Regions from separate parts of the Mesorhizobium sp. WSM4887 genome, predicted to be linked through region 1. Evidence: riboswitches for the same ligand, from Rfam matches in the RefSeq annotation. Region 1 holds a riboswitch; the other holds the start of a gene.
What was found. Region 1 has a riboswitch for glycine ahead of gcvT (glycine cleavage system aminomethyltransferase GcvT). Riboswitches for the same ligand answer to the same signal wherever they lie in the genome.

Region 1 (7,492 bases):
TCCCGCCGCGGAACCGGGCCGTAGTTTCAGCGGACATGTCGACGCTTTGTAAACCCTTTGTCGAGCGAGCAGCGGACACCGGCCGAAAAGGGTTTGCGCCACGCCTCTACAACCTACATTGAGGAAGCAACGAGTCTCCCCAACGGCAGATCTTCAGAGATGTTGGATTTCAGCTCGCTCCTGCTCGCGGCGGCGCTGTCGGGCACATGCCTCAGCGTCACGATGCTCGCGATCTGGCTCACCGCGCCGCAGGCGCGTTTCGTGCTTACGGTCGCCTGCGGCATACTCGTGCTCGTTGCCCATGTCGTCCTGTTCTGGCGCTATACCAAGGACGCCAACCCGTGGCTCTGCCAGATGGTGCTTGCCCTGCTCAGCCTGGGGTTCCTCGTCATCTGTTTGTCGGCGATGCAGTATCTCGGCATCCACAGTTATCGCCGCGCCATCGTGCCGGCGCTGGCAGCGATGGCGGCTTGCGCCCTCGTCACCTATTTCGGCTTCGATGGCGTCGGCTTTCTGATCACCTATTCGACGGTGACGGCGCTGCTCGGCGCGATCGGAACGATGTTCTGGATGAAGGGCGATCACGACCGCCGGATACTGCTCGTCGTTTCGTTTCTCAGCGGCGCCTGCGGGATATCCTTCGCGCTGTGCGGCCTGGTGCTGCTGGTGCAAGGGCAATGGGTCCTAGGCGCCGCGCCCGACAACTGGGCGGAGCGGTTGAACTCCGTCGTCGCGGTCGCCTGCATGACCGGCTTCGGCGCGCTGACGCTTTCGCTGCACCATCTGCAGGCGCAGATCGAGCTCAAGGCCGCGACGATGACCGATCCGCTGACCGGCCTGATGAACCGCAGGGCGCTCAACGAGCTTTACGGCGGTCGCAGCTTCGGTCCGTTCATGGCGATCGCGATGTTCGACCTCGACCATTTCAAGACCACAAACGATGTCTTCGGCCATCCCGTCGGCGATCAGGTGCTTTGCCGCTTCGCGGCGGTCATCAAGAAATATGGCAGGGCCGGGGTCGATGCCTTCCGGCTAGGCGGTGAGGAGTTCGCGCTCGTCCTATCGCGCATGACGCCGGAAAAGGCGCACGATATGGCAAGCAGGATCGGGGTCGCTTTCGGCACCGAAATCGTTCCGACTCAACGTGGTCCGTTGCGCAGCAGCGTCAGCGGCGGCATGGGATTTGGCGCCCCCGATGGCCGGACCCTAGACGAGGTGCTGGCTGAGGCGGACGCCGCGCTCTACGCCGCAAAGCGCGCCGGGCGAAACCGCGTGATCGCCCAACGCCAGGAGGACCAGCCCGATAGCGGGCCAGCCCTGCGCTCGGCCTAACTTGCCCTACCGTCTACTCTGCGGCGCCGAGATATTCCGACAGCGGCGGGCAGGAGCAGACCAGGTTGCGGTCGCCGGCGACATTGTCGATGCGCGAAACCGGCGGCCAGTATTTTGCTGCCAGATCGACGTCACCCGCTGGGTAGGCTGCTTCCATCCGCGAGTATGGATGCGGCCATGCGCCTGCCAATGCCTCGGCGGCAGTGTGCGGGGCGTTGACCAGCGGGTTGTCGTCGAGCGGCCATTCGCCCTTCGCCACCTTCGCCGCCTCGCCGGCGATCGCAATCATCGCCTCGCAGAATCGGTCGAGTTCGCGCTTGGGTTCGGATTCCGTTGGCTCGACCATCAGCGTGCCGGCAACCGGGAACGACATGGTCGGGGCGTGGAAGCCGTAGTCAATGAGGCGCTTGGCGATGTCGTCGACGCTGATGCCGGCGCTCTCCTTGAGCACGCGCGTGTCGAGAATGCACTCATGGGCGATGCGATCGCTCCTGCCCTTGTAGAGGAGGGGGAAATGCGGCGCGAGCCGCGTCGCCACATAGTTGGCCGAAACGATCGCCGTCTCGGTGGCCTGCTTCAGCCCGGAGCCGCCCATCATGCGGATATACATCCAGGTGATCGGCAGGATCGAAGCGCTGCCGAAGGGCGCGGCGGCGACGGCATGCGCCGAACCTTCCGTGACATGGCCCGGCAGATAGGGTTTCAGATGCGCCCTGACGCCGATCGGGCCGACGCCCGGCCCACCGCCGCCATGCGGGATGCAGAAGGTCTTGTGCAGGTTCATGTGGCAGACGTCGGCGCCGATATCGCCGGGGCGGGCGAGACCGACTAGGGCGTTGAGGTTGGCGCCGTCGAAATAGACCTGGCCGCCATGCTCGTGGATGAGGGCGCAGAGATGGCGCGCGCCTTCCTCGTAGACGCCATGCGTCGAGGGATAGGTGAACATCAGCGCCGCGAGGTTCTTGGAATGCTCGTTGGCCTTGGCCCGCATGTCATCCATGTCGATGCTGCCGTCCTCGGCGCAGCGCACGACGACGACACTCATTCCCGCCATCGCCGCGCTCGCCGGATTGGTGCCATGCGCGGAGGACGGGATAAGGCACACGGTGCGGTGGCCTTCGCCGCGCGCGCGGTGATAGGCGCGGATGGCGAGCAGGCCGGCATATTCGCCCTGGCTGCCGGCATTGGGCTGCAGGCTGACCGCGTCGAAACCGGTGATCTCCGACAGCCAAGCCTCCAGGTCGCCGACCATGGCCCGATAGCCGGCCGAATGGCTGGCCGGCGCGAAGGGATGCAGGTTGGCGACATTCACCCAACTCACGGGCATCATCTCGGCGGCGGCGTTGAGCTTCATGGTGCAGGATCCGAGCGGGATCATGGCGCGGTCCAGCGCGAGGTCCTTGTCGGCCAGCCGCCGCAGGAAGCGCATCATCTCGGTCTCGGAGTGGTTCTCGTGGAAAACCGGCTGGGTGAGGAACTCCTTGCCGCGCCGCTTACCGGGCATCGAGCCGGCTGCCACCGTGCCGGGCTTGGCGCCGAATAGCGCCGCGATCGCTTCGAGGTCGGCTTCGGTCGAGGTCTCGTCGAAGGCGATGCCGACGTGGTCGGCATCGATGACGCGCAGCAGCCGGCCAGTCTTCTCGGCGGCGGCGGCTATTGCCGCTGCCTTGCCCTTCACTTCCGCCGTCACAGTGTCGAAGCGATGTGCTCCGAGAACGGCCACGCCCGCTGTCTTCAGCCCCACCGCAAGGCGGTTGGCGAGAGTGTGGACGCGCTCCGCGATCGCTTGCAAACCGGCGGGACCGTGCCAGATCGCATAGGCCGTCGCCATGTTGGCGAGCAGCGCCTGCGCGGTGCAGATATTGGAGGTCGCCTTGTCGCGGCGGATGTGCTGCTCGCGCGTCTGCAGCGCCAGGCGATAGCCCGGGCGGCCCTTGCTGTCGGTCGACTGGCCGACGAGGCGGCCGGGCATTAGACGGGTGAGCTTGTCGGAGACGGCGCAATAGGCCGCGTGCGGGCCGCCAAAGCCCATCGGCACGCCGAAGCGCTGCATCGGACCGACGGCGATGTCGGCACCGAGCTTGGCCGGCGCATCCGTCAACGTAAGCGCGAGCGGGTCGGCGATGAAGACGACCAGAGCGCCAGCGGCGCGGGCCTTCTCGATCGCCGCCTTGTGGTCGCCATAGACGCCGAAAGTGTCCGGCCAGGAGACGAGCAGGGCGGCGGTGTTGTCGTCGATGGTCTCGCCGTCGACCTCGGTGCCGAGCGGTTCGGCGCGGGTGCGCACGACATCGAGCGTCTGCGGATGCGGCGTGCCGGCAAGCGCCACCTTGGTGCGCTTGTCGCGGTGATGGCGCAGTGCGATGCCGACCGCTTCGGCAACGGCGGTGGCCTCGTCGAGCAGCGATGCCGACGCCACCGGCAGGCCGGTCAGCTCGGCAACCAGGGTCTGGAAATTGAACAGCATCTCCAGCCGGCCCTGACTGATCTCGGCTTGGTAAGGCGTGTAGGCCGTGTACCAGGCCGGGTTCTCGAACATGTTGCGCTGGATGACCGGCGGCACATGGACGCCGTGATAACCGGCGCCGATGAAGCTCTTCAGCACCGTGTTCTTCACCATCATCGCCGACAATTCGGCCAGTGCTTCGGCCTCGCTGGCCGGAGTGGGCAGGTTGAGCGGCAGGTCGAGGCGGATCGATCTCGGCACGGCCTGGCTGATCAGCGTTTCGACGGACGGAACGCCGATGGTGGCGAGCATGGCCCTGACATCGTTGACACTGGGGCCGATGTGACGGGCCGAGAAAGGAATGGGTGCTGCGGTCATTTCCAAGATCCTGGTATCAGCCGATATGGGCTTTGTAGGCGGCCTCGTCCATGAGGCTGTCGAGTTGGCTTGCGTTGGAAAGCTTCATCTTCCAGAGCCAGCCATCGCCGGTCGCCGCCGAATTGACCAATGAAGGGTCCGACGACAGTGCTGTGTTGGCTTCGGTGATCTCGCCGTCGACCGGCGCATAGACGTCAGAGGCCGCCTTGACGGATTCGACGACTACTGCAGTGTCGCCCTTCGCGAGCTTGCGGCCGATTTCCGGCAGTTCGACGAAGACGAGATCGCCGAGCTGCTCCTGCGCATAGTCGGTGATGCCGACGGTGGCGACGCCGCCTTCGACGCGCAGCCATTCATGATCCTCAGTAAAATAGGTATTTGCCATCGGAATATCATCCTTTGCGGTAGCGATGTGGCGTGAAGGGCAGCGAAGTGACATCGATCGGGATCCTGGTCCCGCGGACGTCGGCGAATAGTCTGATGCCGGGCTTGGCCAGCGCATTGTCGACATAGCCCATGGCGACCGGGTGGCCCGTCGACGGGCCGAAGCCGCCCGAGGTCACGTGGCCGGCCGCATTGCCGTCGGCATCGACAAGCGCGGCGCCGGCGCGCACCGGCTGACGACCATCGGGCTTCAGGCCAACCCGCTTCTGAGACGGCCCGCGCTCGAGGATCGAGCGCAGCGCGTCGGCGCCGATGAAGTGACCGGAAGCGCGGAGCTCCTTAGGGATCGCCCACATCAAACCGCCGCTCGCCGGATCGATCTCGGGTGTCAGATCCTGGCCATGCAGGCAGAGCCCGGCCTCGAGCCGCAGGCTATCGCGGGCGGCAAGGCCGATCCATTGCACGCGCTCATCCTGCAGCAGCTTGCCGACGAGATCGCGGGCATCCGCTTCCGGCAGCCCGATCTCGAATCCATCCTCGCCGGTGTAGCCGGAGCGGCTCATGAACCAGTTTTGCCGGGGCTCGACACCATGCATGAACAGCAGCGAGCCCGTTTCGATACCGGCTCGCGAAAGGGCCGCCCAGGCATCCGGACCCTGGATCGCCAGGAAGACGCGGTCGAGCGGCTCGACCTTGGCATCGAAATCCGCGGCCAACGCACGCAGATGCCTTTCATCCTCGGCCGCATTGCCGGCGTTGGCCACCACCATGAATCGGCCATCGTCAAGACGCGTGACGATCAAGTCGTCGATGACGCCGGCGGCCTCGTTGAGGAAGAAGGTATATTTGGATTGGGCAATTTCCAGCGCGCCGGCGTCGAGCGGGCAGGCGCGGTTGAGTAGGGCGGCGGCGCCCGGGCCGCCGACCTCGAACAGCTTCATATGCGAGATGTCGAACAGGCCGGCATGCTCGCGCGTGTGAAGGTGCTCCTTCATCACGCCGGCCGGATAGGTCAGCGGCATCGACCAGCCGGCAAAAGCGCCGAAACGCGCGCCCGCGGCGCTATGCAAATCCTCGAGGGGTAGATGTTTGGTGTCTTCGCCGGTCATGTCTTCTCCAGAGTTGCACGCAATCGACCGCCATTAGCGGTCTAGTCCGTGCCCCTCTGTCTGAAGCCTGAGAGACTCGCGCCCCGTAACTCTGTCGGCAGCGCTTACACCTTCGGCGCGGGAAGATTCCCGACTTTCCAGAGTTGTCTTTCCCGTCCACGGTTCTTTTGCCTGAGAGATTTCGGGCGATTTCCCCTTCGGCGACAGCTTGCGCTGTTCTCTCCCGCAAACAGGTAGGACTCAGTCACCTGAGCCCTCGACGCGCCATCCATAGCCCGTCGGCGACACCTTGTCACCTCCCAGCGACATATCTCTCGGCAGCCGACGCCGATGACAACACCCGATCCGGTCTGAACGGCGGCCCAGCAAGGCGGCCTAGTCGCCCGAGGCCATCGTCTTGCAAAGGATGATGTTGGAATGGCCGATTGTCGCCGTGAGGCTTTTCTCAATCGCGTTGAACTCGGCTGACGCAAGATCGTGCTCGGCCTGCAGGCGAAGCGCCATCAAATACCGGCATACCAGTCGTAGCCATTGTCTTCCCAATAGCCGCCGCGACCGCCGCCGACATTGGCGAAGCCGTCGACCAGCTCGATCTTGTAGAGATATTTCGGCATCTTGTAGCCGAGCTGGCGCTCGACCCGCACCCGCAGCGGCGCGCCGTTCTCGACCGGCAGCGGCTTGCCGTTCAAGCCGTAGGCCAGGATCGTTTGCGGATGGCGGGCATCGATCAGGTCGATGCTGCCGTAATATTTGATGTCGCCAGACAGGCTTTGGTCGATCGTGTCGAGGCAATGGAACATGACGTAGCTCGCCTGCGGCTTGACGATGGCCTGATCGAGCACCAGCGCGAGCGGCGTGCCGGTCCATTTGGCGATGCAGCTCCAGCCTTCAACGCAGTCGTGGCGGGTGATCTGGGTGCGGCTCGGCATGTTCTGCAACTGCTCGCGGGTGAGCGACAGCGGTTTTTCGACGAGGCCGGTCACCTCCAGGCGCCAGTCGGCGAAATTGTTGGCGAGAAGACCCTTATAGGTGTCGTCGTCAGGCGCGGTGACGCCGTTCGGCCGCTGCGGCTGGCGGATGTCGGCCTCGCTGAATTCCGGTGCCAGCGCGTCCCGGCCGGCAAGCAGGCGCTGCGCGCGGTATGTCAGCCCGTTGGCGTTTTCGAGGAAGCTGCGCAGCCCGCTGCCGACGCCCAGACCGCTGTCGAAGGCATCGCAGCCGGACAGCGCGATGCCTGACAGACCGAGGCTGGCGGAGGTCAAGAACTTCCGGCGGCTAATCTGGAATTTTGCCATGTCAGGCGCTCCTCTCGGTTGCCTGGTCGTGCTTTGCGGGCGGGTCGGTGCGATACCAGCCGGTGATGATTGAGCGCAGCTCGTTGATCGGACCGGCAGCCACGATCATCAGCATATGGACGACGAAGAAGAGCACGAGCAACACCATGACAATGAAGTGGATGGTGCGAGCCGTCTGCCGACCGCCCAGGATTTCATTGAGCCAGGGAAGCACCGAGTTCATGCTCGGCGACATCGCAAGCCCGGTGATGATCATCAGCGGCAACAGCACGAAGAGCACGCCGCCATAGGCCATTTTCTGCAGCGTGTTGTACTCGCGGGCATGGTGGAATTTCAGCCTCGCATGGTCGAGGATGTCGCGCGGCAGCTTGCGCAAGTCATCCAGGCGAGGGGCAAGATCGCGGCGGATATGGCCGTTGATCAGGCTCGCGACCAGCCAAATGAGCAGGGTTGCGCTCAGCACCCAGGCGAAGAAGAAATGCACGACGCGGGCCGTGCCGAGGTCGTAGTAGGACGGGATCGTCGCCCAGGACGGAAAGGCGCGCGGC
Region 2 (7,492 bases), on a different contig from region 1:
ATGGCGATCTCGGGGTCGACATGGTCGGTCGAGACGCTGAAGGCCGGCCCTTCCGACACCAAATAGCCGATCTCCTTCAGGAAGCCCTTGTAGCCCTCCTTGTCGATCGGTGCGCCGTTGGCGCGGTACCAGCCGTCGAGCTTCTCCTGCATGGCGTCGCGCTTGGCGAGCAGCGCCCGGTTCTTCGGCGCCAGCTCATGCACGATGGCCGAAAAACCGGTCCAGAATTGTTCGGCGTCGATGCCGGTGCCAGGCGCGGCCTCCTCGGCCACAAAGTCATGGAGCTCCCGGGCCACTCTAAGGCCGTAAAGGGCCACGCTAGTTTCAAATCGGCTCATTGCGTCCATGACGGAGGCCCCTTGGATCAAGCCGCAGCGGCACCGGCGTTGAACTGAGCAGAGACGCTTTCGGCAACCATCTGGGCGGTCACGGCCGAAAGCGTCCAGCCCAGATGACCATGGCCGGTGTTGTAGAACACTCCCGGCTGACGTCCCTTCCCGATCCTCGGCATCATGTTTGGCATCATCGGCCTCAAGCCCGCCCAAGGCACGACCTTGTGAGTGTCAACCGCTGGAAAAAGCGTACGCATCCACTCCACCAGCGGGGCGACACGATCATTGCGGATATCGCGGTTTGCGCCGTTGAACTCGGCCGTTCCCGCTACGCGGAAGCGGTCTGGCCCGAGACGGCTGGTGACGATCTTGGCTCGATCGTCGAGAAGACTGACCCAAGGTGCGGCCCCCTGGCTGCCGTCGTCCTCAAGATCCACCGTGATCGAATAGCCCTTCACTGGATATACGTTGACGCGGTCGCCAAGGATCTTCGCGAAATGGCGACTGGCAAGTCCGGCGCAGACGACGATGCCATCAACGTCAATTTCCTCCGACGGGCCGTCCAGACCATTGCGAGTGTAACCGATACGGAACTTCCCATCGCGCACAATGCTTTCGACTGTGGCATCGAAGACGAAATTCGCTCCTCGCCGCTCGCAGGCCTTGGCGAGGCCGGAGGTGAACTTGTGGATGTCGCCCGTTGAATCCGAAGGGGTGTAGAAACCTGCATGGAAGCTGCCGTGCAGCGCCGGTTCGATCGACTTGATTTCCGATGCCGTTACGGGTCGGCGGTCAAGGCCCCCCTCGACGAGCATGGAATTCACCTTGAGCGCGTGCTGAAAACTCGATTTGTCCCAGTAGACGTGCAAAATGCCGCGACAGACGTGGTTGAAGTCGATCTTCTCGCGTTCGGCGATGGCAAACAGGTGCTTGCGTGCCTCGATCGCCAGCTGTGTGGTCTTGACGGTGTTCTGACGGTAGTTCGCTATGTTGGAAACGAATTCGGCCAGCCATGAATATTTGTGCCACGTGGGCGCCGGATTCATGAGCAGGGGCGCGTCACGGCGCATCATCCACTTGATGCCCTTGAGCATGGTCGACCAGTGGTTCCAGACCTCGGCATTGCTTGCGGAGAGCTGACCTCCATTGGCGAACGAGGTCTCCATGGCCGCATAGCGTTGCCGCTCGATGACGGTAACCGAGTAGCTACGTTCCAACAGGGCATAGGCAGTGGTGACGCCGGTGATACCGGCACCGATGACAGCTATATGGGGCATTGCGCTCTCCGCGATAGGATGGGTGCGGGTTCGATCCCGCGGCTCTTCCCCAATCTGTCGCTATACCTGAGAGCTTAACCGCGCAGGCGTGGCCCGTTCGGCGTTCCCCTTCGGTGGGCGCCTTCCGCGCCTCTCTCCAGATCGTTCAACGGCATGGTCACCTTTGCCTGAGAGTTTCCTGGGGGGTTGCTCCGTCGGCGTCGCCTATCGCTCAAGCGATAGGTCGATCTCTCCCATGCCGCCATTTTTGAACGCATGTTAGTCAGCTAATTGGTCGTCGGGTTCTCCAGCTCCTGCCTATGCGACATCGCCTAGTTGCTCGAGCGATAGTCGAACAGCCTGTAGGGTTCCAACCGCTTTGCCTCGACCGTGGCGCCAAGACCCGGTTCTGACAGGACTTCGAGATAACCGTCCTTGATGCGATCCTCTGGAGCATTAGCAAGAACCTGCACATACCCGTCCGACTGGGGAAGATACGGATAGATCTCGAGCGGCATCGAATTGGCGCACGCCGCCCAGACCTGGAGCGAAGCCGCAGTGCAAAGCGTAGACGCGCAGTTGTGAGGCGATACACGCGCGTTGTAGGCCTCGGCCATGGCTGCGATCTGAACGAGTTCGAAGACGCCGCCGCAGTTGCCGACATCCGGCATCACCACATCGATCGCACCGGTGTCCAAAAGGTTGCGGAATCCATTGCGTGTGTAGACGCGCTCGCCGGCGGCAATCGGAAAGCGGAAACGCCCGGCAAGGTTCTTGAGACCAGCCAGATTGAACGCATCAAGGGGCTCCTCGACCCACATGACCTTCAATTCTTCACAGAGATCGAGGATGCGCAGCAGCTGGTCATTGCTGAGGCCACCGGACAGGTCGATCATCAACTCCGCTTGATCACCCACGACTTCCTTCAGGTTGCGAATGCGATCGACGGCGCGTGTGAACTCCTCTGGCGACAGCATACGGCGCTGAACATGTGTCAGCGTCCGGCCAGGTTGCTGCGTAGCCAGAGGATAACTTTTCAAAATCCTGTAACCGTCCTTCAAAGGCCGCTCAGCAGCCTTGGCCCATTCGACGGCATCGTTGCAGTGGTAGTTCCACCCGTTGGCATAGACCTGAGCCTTCGGCTCGAAGGAACCACCGAAGAATTCGTAGACTGGCATCCCGGCAGCCTTGCCCTTGATATCCCACAGGGCCTGGTCGATCGCACTGATAGCTGCAAACGAGATCGCGCCGCCGCCCTTGGTCCAGAATGAATTGTCGTAGAGATGGTGATAGACGTGCCGTGGGTAACGCGGATCGGCGCCAATCACCCGGTGAGCGTAGTCCGATATCATGCCAACGGCTGCCCGAGCGCCTAGACCATAAGCGACCGCCGCCTCACCCCATCCGGTGATGCCCTCGTCGGTCTCTACCTCAACCAGAACCGGGCGCACGCCGCCCGTGGGGATATGATAGGCACGGATGTTGGTGACGCGCATTGGAGGTTCCTCTAGCAAGGGAGACCTGAACATGCGCGTTGCTGATCATAAGAGCAAAATCGAAATCTTGATACCCGCATAAGCAATTCTTATGGCGAGACCAAATTCCTCCCGCACCTCGACAACCTAAGCGTCAGAAGCCGTGGCTTCAAAGGTCTGGTGCTTGCTGAGCTCCACGCGCAGGGCCTCGTAGCTCTGATCCGCCATGTGGGACCATGGCCGGTACCGCGTCCGCATCAGGTAGTATGGCGAGGGCTCGATACCTTCGAGCGCCCGGCATTCCGCGGGCAGGGTGTTGCGAGTCAGAGCTAGAAGCGTGCTGCACGTGATAGCATCGGCAATCGCGACGCTGCCACCAAGGACCGCGTAGCAGGCCATCGGAAAAAAGCTTCCGAACTCTACCCTCGGCGAACCGAGCTTCGCCCTCACAGCCTGTGCCGCTAGGTTTTCCTCGTACAGAGAGCAGATCTCAAGTCCGGCCAAATCCTGCAGAGAAAGGCTTGAACCTCGATTCGCGACAAGCCCCTTAGGGTAAATTGCGCAGACCGGAACATGAAAGACCTCGGAATCGAAAAGAGGGGATCCCAACGGAATCTCTCTGATGCCCAGATCGGTTATCGCGATGTCATGTCTCTGGTTCTCCATCTCCAGCACAATGGAGTCAGACGAGCCGTTCATGACCCTGAATTCCTGTCCACTCGCCGCGAGTTTTGTGATCGCGTGAGGCACAAGGTGAGTCGCCAGGTTACTGGACGCTATGATGGAAATCCGCGGCACTGGAAACGCGTCCAGTCGGTTGAACCGACCGCGAATTTCGCGAAGCTGCTGCATCACGGGGTTTATTTGTTCGAACAAGACCTTCGCTTCAGCTCTCGGCGTTATTCGACCGGCATGCCGGTCGAATAGTTTGACGGCCAATAGGTCTTCGAGACCGCCTATCGTCATGCTGACAGCAGGCTGCGTACGGCCCAGGTTCTTCGCAGCCTGTGAAATGCTGCCGGTCAGCATGACCTGGTAGAATGCTTCGAGCTGATTGTACTTCATCGTTTTCTACCACTCGTAGCTAGGCCATCGCGCGAAACTTGGCAACGCACAGCAATTTAGCCACCTACCGTACTAACGAGGCAGCGGCGATACCAATCGAAGCGATTCCTATGCAACTGCTGGATCGCTCAGGTAGTGCATTTGCGCCCTTCCTACCTGCGCCCTTCATAACATCGCGACGATGCGTGTTGGTGATGAATGGTTGCGAATGGGGTTGGCTTCACTCGGTTGAACCCCTCGCGACCATTTGGGGGATAGCCAAGGTCGTGTCCCATCAGGTGGTGTAGGTGAGGGTTATGAAGCCGCTCGCGAGCGCGCCGTTAGTAGCGCTGTAGCGAGCGAGCGGCCTGTCGGTGGTCATCGGCGCTTTCCGGTAGGGTTTGGTTGTTGACGCCAACCCATTTCGGAAGGAACCACCGATGACCGACGACATGATGAACCTGCGCGCGCTCGTGGAGAAGACCCCCGATGCGGATCTGCTGCGCGAGATGATCGGCTTTGCCGCCGAGCGGCTGATGGAGCTGGAAGTAGGTGCCGCCACGGGCGCCGGCTATGGCGAGAAGACCCCGCTGCGGACCACCCAGCGCAATGGCTACCGCGACAGGGACTGGGAGACCCGAGACCGGAACGGTCGAGCTGCGCATCCCCAAGCTGAGGAAGGGCTCCTACTTCCCCAGCTTCCTGGAGCCTCGCCGCATGGCTGAGAAGGCGCTGACGGCCGTCATCCAGGAGGCCTACGTGCAAGGCATCTCGACCCGCTCGGTCGACGACCTGGTTAAGGCAATGGGCATGAGCGGCATCTCCAAGAGCCAGGTGTCGCGGCTGTGCGAAGAGATCGACGGCAAGGTGAAAGCCTTCCTCGAACGGCCGATCGAGGGTGATTGGCCGTATCTTTGGATCGATGCGACTTATCTCAAGGTGCGCCGCGGCGGCCGCATGGTCTCGGTCGCCGTCATCATCGCAGTGGGCGTGAACAGCGACGGCCGGCGTGAGGTGCTCGGCATGGAGATCGGCACCTCGGAGGCCGAGCCGATCTGGACGGAGTTCCTGCGCAAGCTCACCCGGCGCGGTCGCGCGGGGTCAAGCTCGTCGTCTCCGATGCCCATGAGGGTCTGAAGGCCGCGGTGACCAAGGTGCTCTCAGCCACATGGCAGCGCTGCCGCGTTCACTTCATGAGGAACGTGCTGTCGCACGCCGGCAAGAGCGGGCGACGCGTCGTCTCGGCCTTCATCGCCACCGCCTTCGCCCAGGAAACGCCCGAGGCCGCGAGCACCCAATGGCGCGCCGTGGCTGATCAGACCCGGCCCAAGGTCCCGAAGCTGGCGACAATCATGGATGACGCCGAGCCCGACGTGCTGGCCTATATGACCTTCCCGAAGGAACATCGCGCCAAGCTCCACTCGACGAATCCGATCGAGCGTCTCAACGGCGAGATCAAGCGACGCACCGAGGTCGTCGGAATCTTCCCGAACGACGATGCGATCGTGCGCCTCGTCGGGGCGCTGCTGCTCGAACAGAATGATGAGTGGGCCGTCCAGCGGGCCCGCTATATGACCCTTGAGACAATCAGCCAGATGAGTGATGATCCCCTCATCAGCTTGCCAGCCGTGGCGCGCTGATCAGCCCGGCCCACGCCGGACAGCTCGGCGAACCAATGCCGTCAGCTACACCACCCCAGTGGGCACGATCATAGCCAACCGGGCAACACACTACGCAAGACGCTACCGCGCCCGCTCAAGGCATCAATGCCGCCCGCAAAACAAGCCACACGAACTAGGCGCGCCACCCATTCCGGGAGTTGCGCGTTTCAACTTCGACCTTGAGCCAGGTCAACCTTTCAAGCAATGGCCCAGTTTGTGTTTCCTTCCTCAGGGCACAGACCGAGAGCGTCGTATTTGGCATAGCTATCGTGTTTTCCGAAGGGCTAGATGAGACCGATGAGTGACGTTGATACGTAATCGTAATAGCCTGAATTCAATCGATTCAGCTGCTGATATCTGGGCTTCGCCCGTACGTGAGGAATATGAGCGACCAGAGAAAATCGATGCGGAAAGTCGAGTCCCCAGGCACGGCCACTGATGCTAAAGTCGACCTGATCGCGGTCGTAGTGGCCATAAACAGTGGCAAGCCAAGCGTTCTCACAGTCGGCGGCACGGACACGCTGCCGTCAGGCCCATTCGAGCTCGGCCATCGCTCCCTCCAATCTGGCTTACGGGTCTGGGTGGAACATCAAACGGGTCATCAGCTTGGCTATATCGAGCAGTGTATACGTTCGCTGACCGTGATCGAGCCGATGAGCAGCGCGAGCCGCGGGTCATCTCGATCAGCTATCTTGCGCTCACACGCGCCGAAGACGCCATTGGCGCTTCCCCGCCTGTCTGGCGGAGCTGGTACGACTACTTCCCTTGCGAGGATCATCGCTCCGGGGCGCCTGCGGTGGTCGAGAACGTTCTTCAGCCACGTCTGTTGGCCTGGGCTGAGGAGGCCACCCACGTCCCAGTGAGGCGCGAGCGTCGGCAGCGTGCGGCAATCGCGTTTGGCTTTGGCGGCTGCGACTGGAACGAGGAACTCGTCCTGCAACGTTACGAACTTCTCTATGAGGCAGCCCTGGTCGAAGAGGCGACGCGGCGGTCCCAGCAGAGCGCATCCCTTCCAATACCCGGAACTTCAATGATAGCTGACCATGGGCGTATCCTGGCGACGGGGATCGCGCGATTGCGTTCGAAGATCAAGTATCATGCATATGACCGCCAGCTTCCGGGCGACGGCGACAGCGGCTCGCTTGAAACCGAGTTTCTCACGAAGTTTGAGCCCCCAGGTTCGCAACTCACTTTCCGCATGAGTGCGCGTCAAGATCACGGTCGCGGCCTCATACAGAAGAGCTGGAAGAACGGCTCTCAACAGACACCGCCCTCATGAGGCGCAGGTCGGCGGTCGATTGAGCAAAATGCTCAACTGTTTGGTCCGTTTGCGCCGTTCCGGCTGAGCGATCCGCATCTCACAATTGCGGTACCTAGACCTTCACTGGAGGACCGCCATGACAATCTACAATATTGCTCTAATCGGCTTCGGCGGCGTTAATCGCGCTCTGGCCGAGCTCATCGCCACCAAGAACCATCTGTGGGAGCGCGACTTGGGGTTTCGATTGAATATCGTAGCGGTCAGCGACCTCTATCTGGGTTCGGTCATTTCTCCCAACGGCCTTGATGCCAAGACACTGGTCGAAGCCAATTTCGCAAAAGGCGGTTTTGGGCAGCTTTCGGGCGGGAGTTCCGAGGCTGACAATGAGACGATCATCAAGACGGCGCCCGCAGACATAGTCGTCGAGGCGACCTTCACCAATCCGAAGGACGGTGAACCCGCC

Region 2: linked by a shared signal. The riboswitch ahead of P9230_RS21350 (D-amino acid dehydrogenase) and the one ahead of gcvT (glycine cleavage system aminomethyltransferase GcvT) in region 1 are both predicted to bind glycine.

What each region holds. Positions count from the first base shown of each region.
Region 1 is NZ_JARTVP010000001.1:431,535-439,026, reverse strand. It holds gene P9230_RS02135 (GGDEF domain-containing protein) at 160-1,332, shown strand; gene gcvP (aminomethyl-transferring glycine dehydrogenase) at 1,346-4,156, opposite strand; gene gcvH (glycine cleavage system protein GcvH) at 4,173-4,541, opposite strand; gene gcvT (glycine cleavage system aminomethyltransferase GcvT) at 4,549-5,649, opposite strand; glycine riboswitch at 5,799-5,885, opposite strand; gene P9230_RS02115 (hypothetical protein) at 6,025-6,153, opposite strand; gene P9230_RS02110 (molybdopterin-binding protein) at 6,153-6,944, opposite strand; gene P9230_RS02105 (cytochrome b/b6 domain-containing protein) at 6,946-7,492, opposite strand, start outside.
Region 2 is NZ_JARTVP010000006.1:77-7,568, forward strand. It holds partial or broken gene P9230_RS21345 (malate synthase G) at 1-347, opposite strand, end outside; gene P9230_RS21350 (D-amino acid dehydrogenase) at 365-1,609, opposite strand; glycine riboswitch at 1,654-1,759, opposite strand; gene P9230_RS21355 (mandelate racemase/muconate lactonizing enzyme family protein) at 1,921-3,084, opposite strand; gene P9230_RS21360 (LysR family transcriptional regulator) at 3,211-4,128, opposite strand; partial or broken gene P9230_RS21365 (IS256 family transposase) at 4,548-5,747, shown strand; partial or broken gene P9230_RS21370 (hypothetical protein) at 6,173-6,864, shown strand; partial or broken gene P9230_RS21375 (IS110 family transposase) at 6,796-7,008, opposite strand; gene P9230_RS21380 (homoserine dehydrogenase) at 7,166-7,492, shown strand, end outside.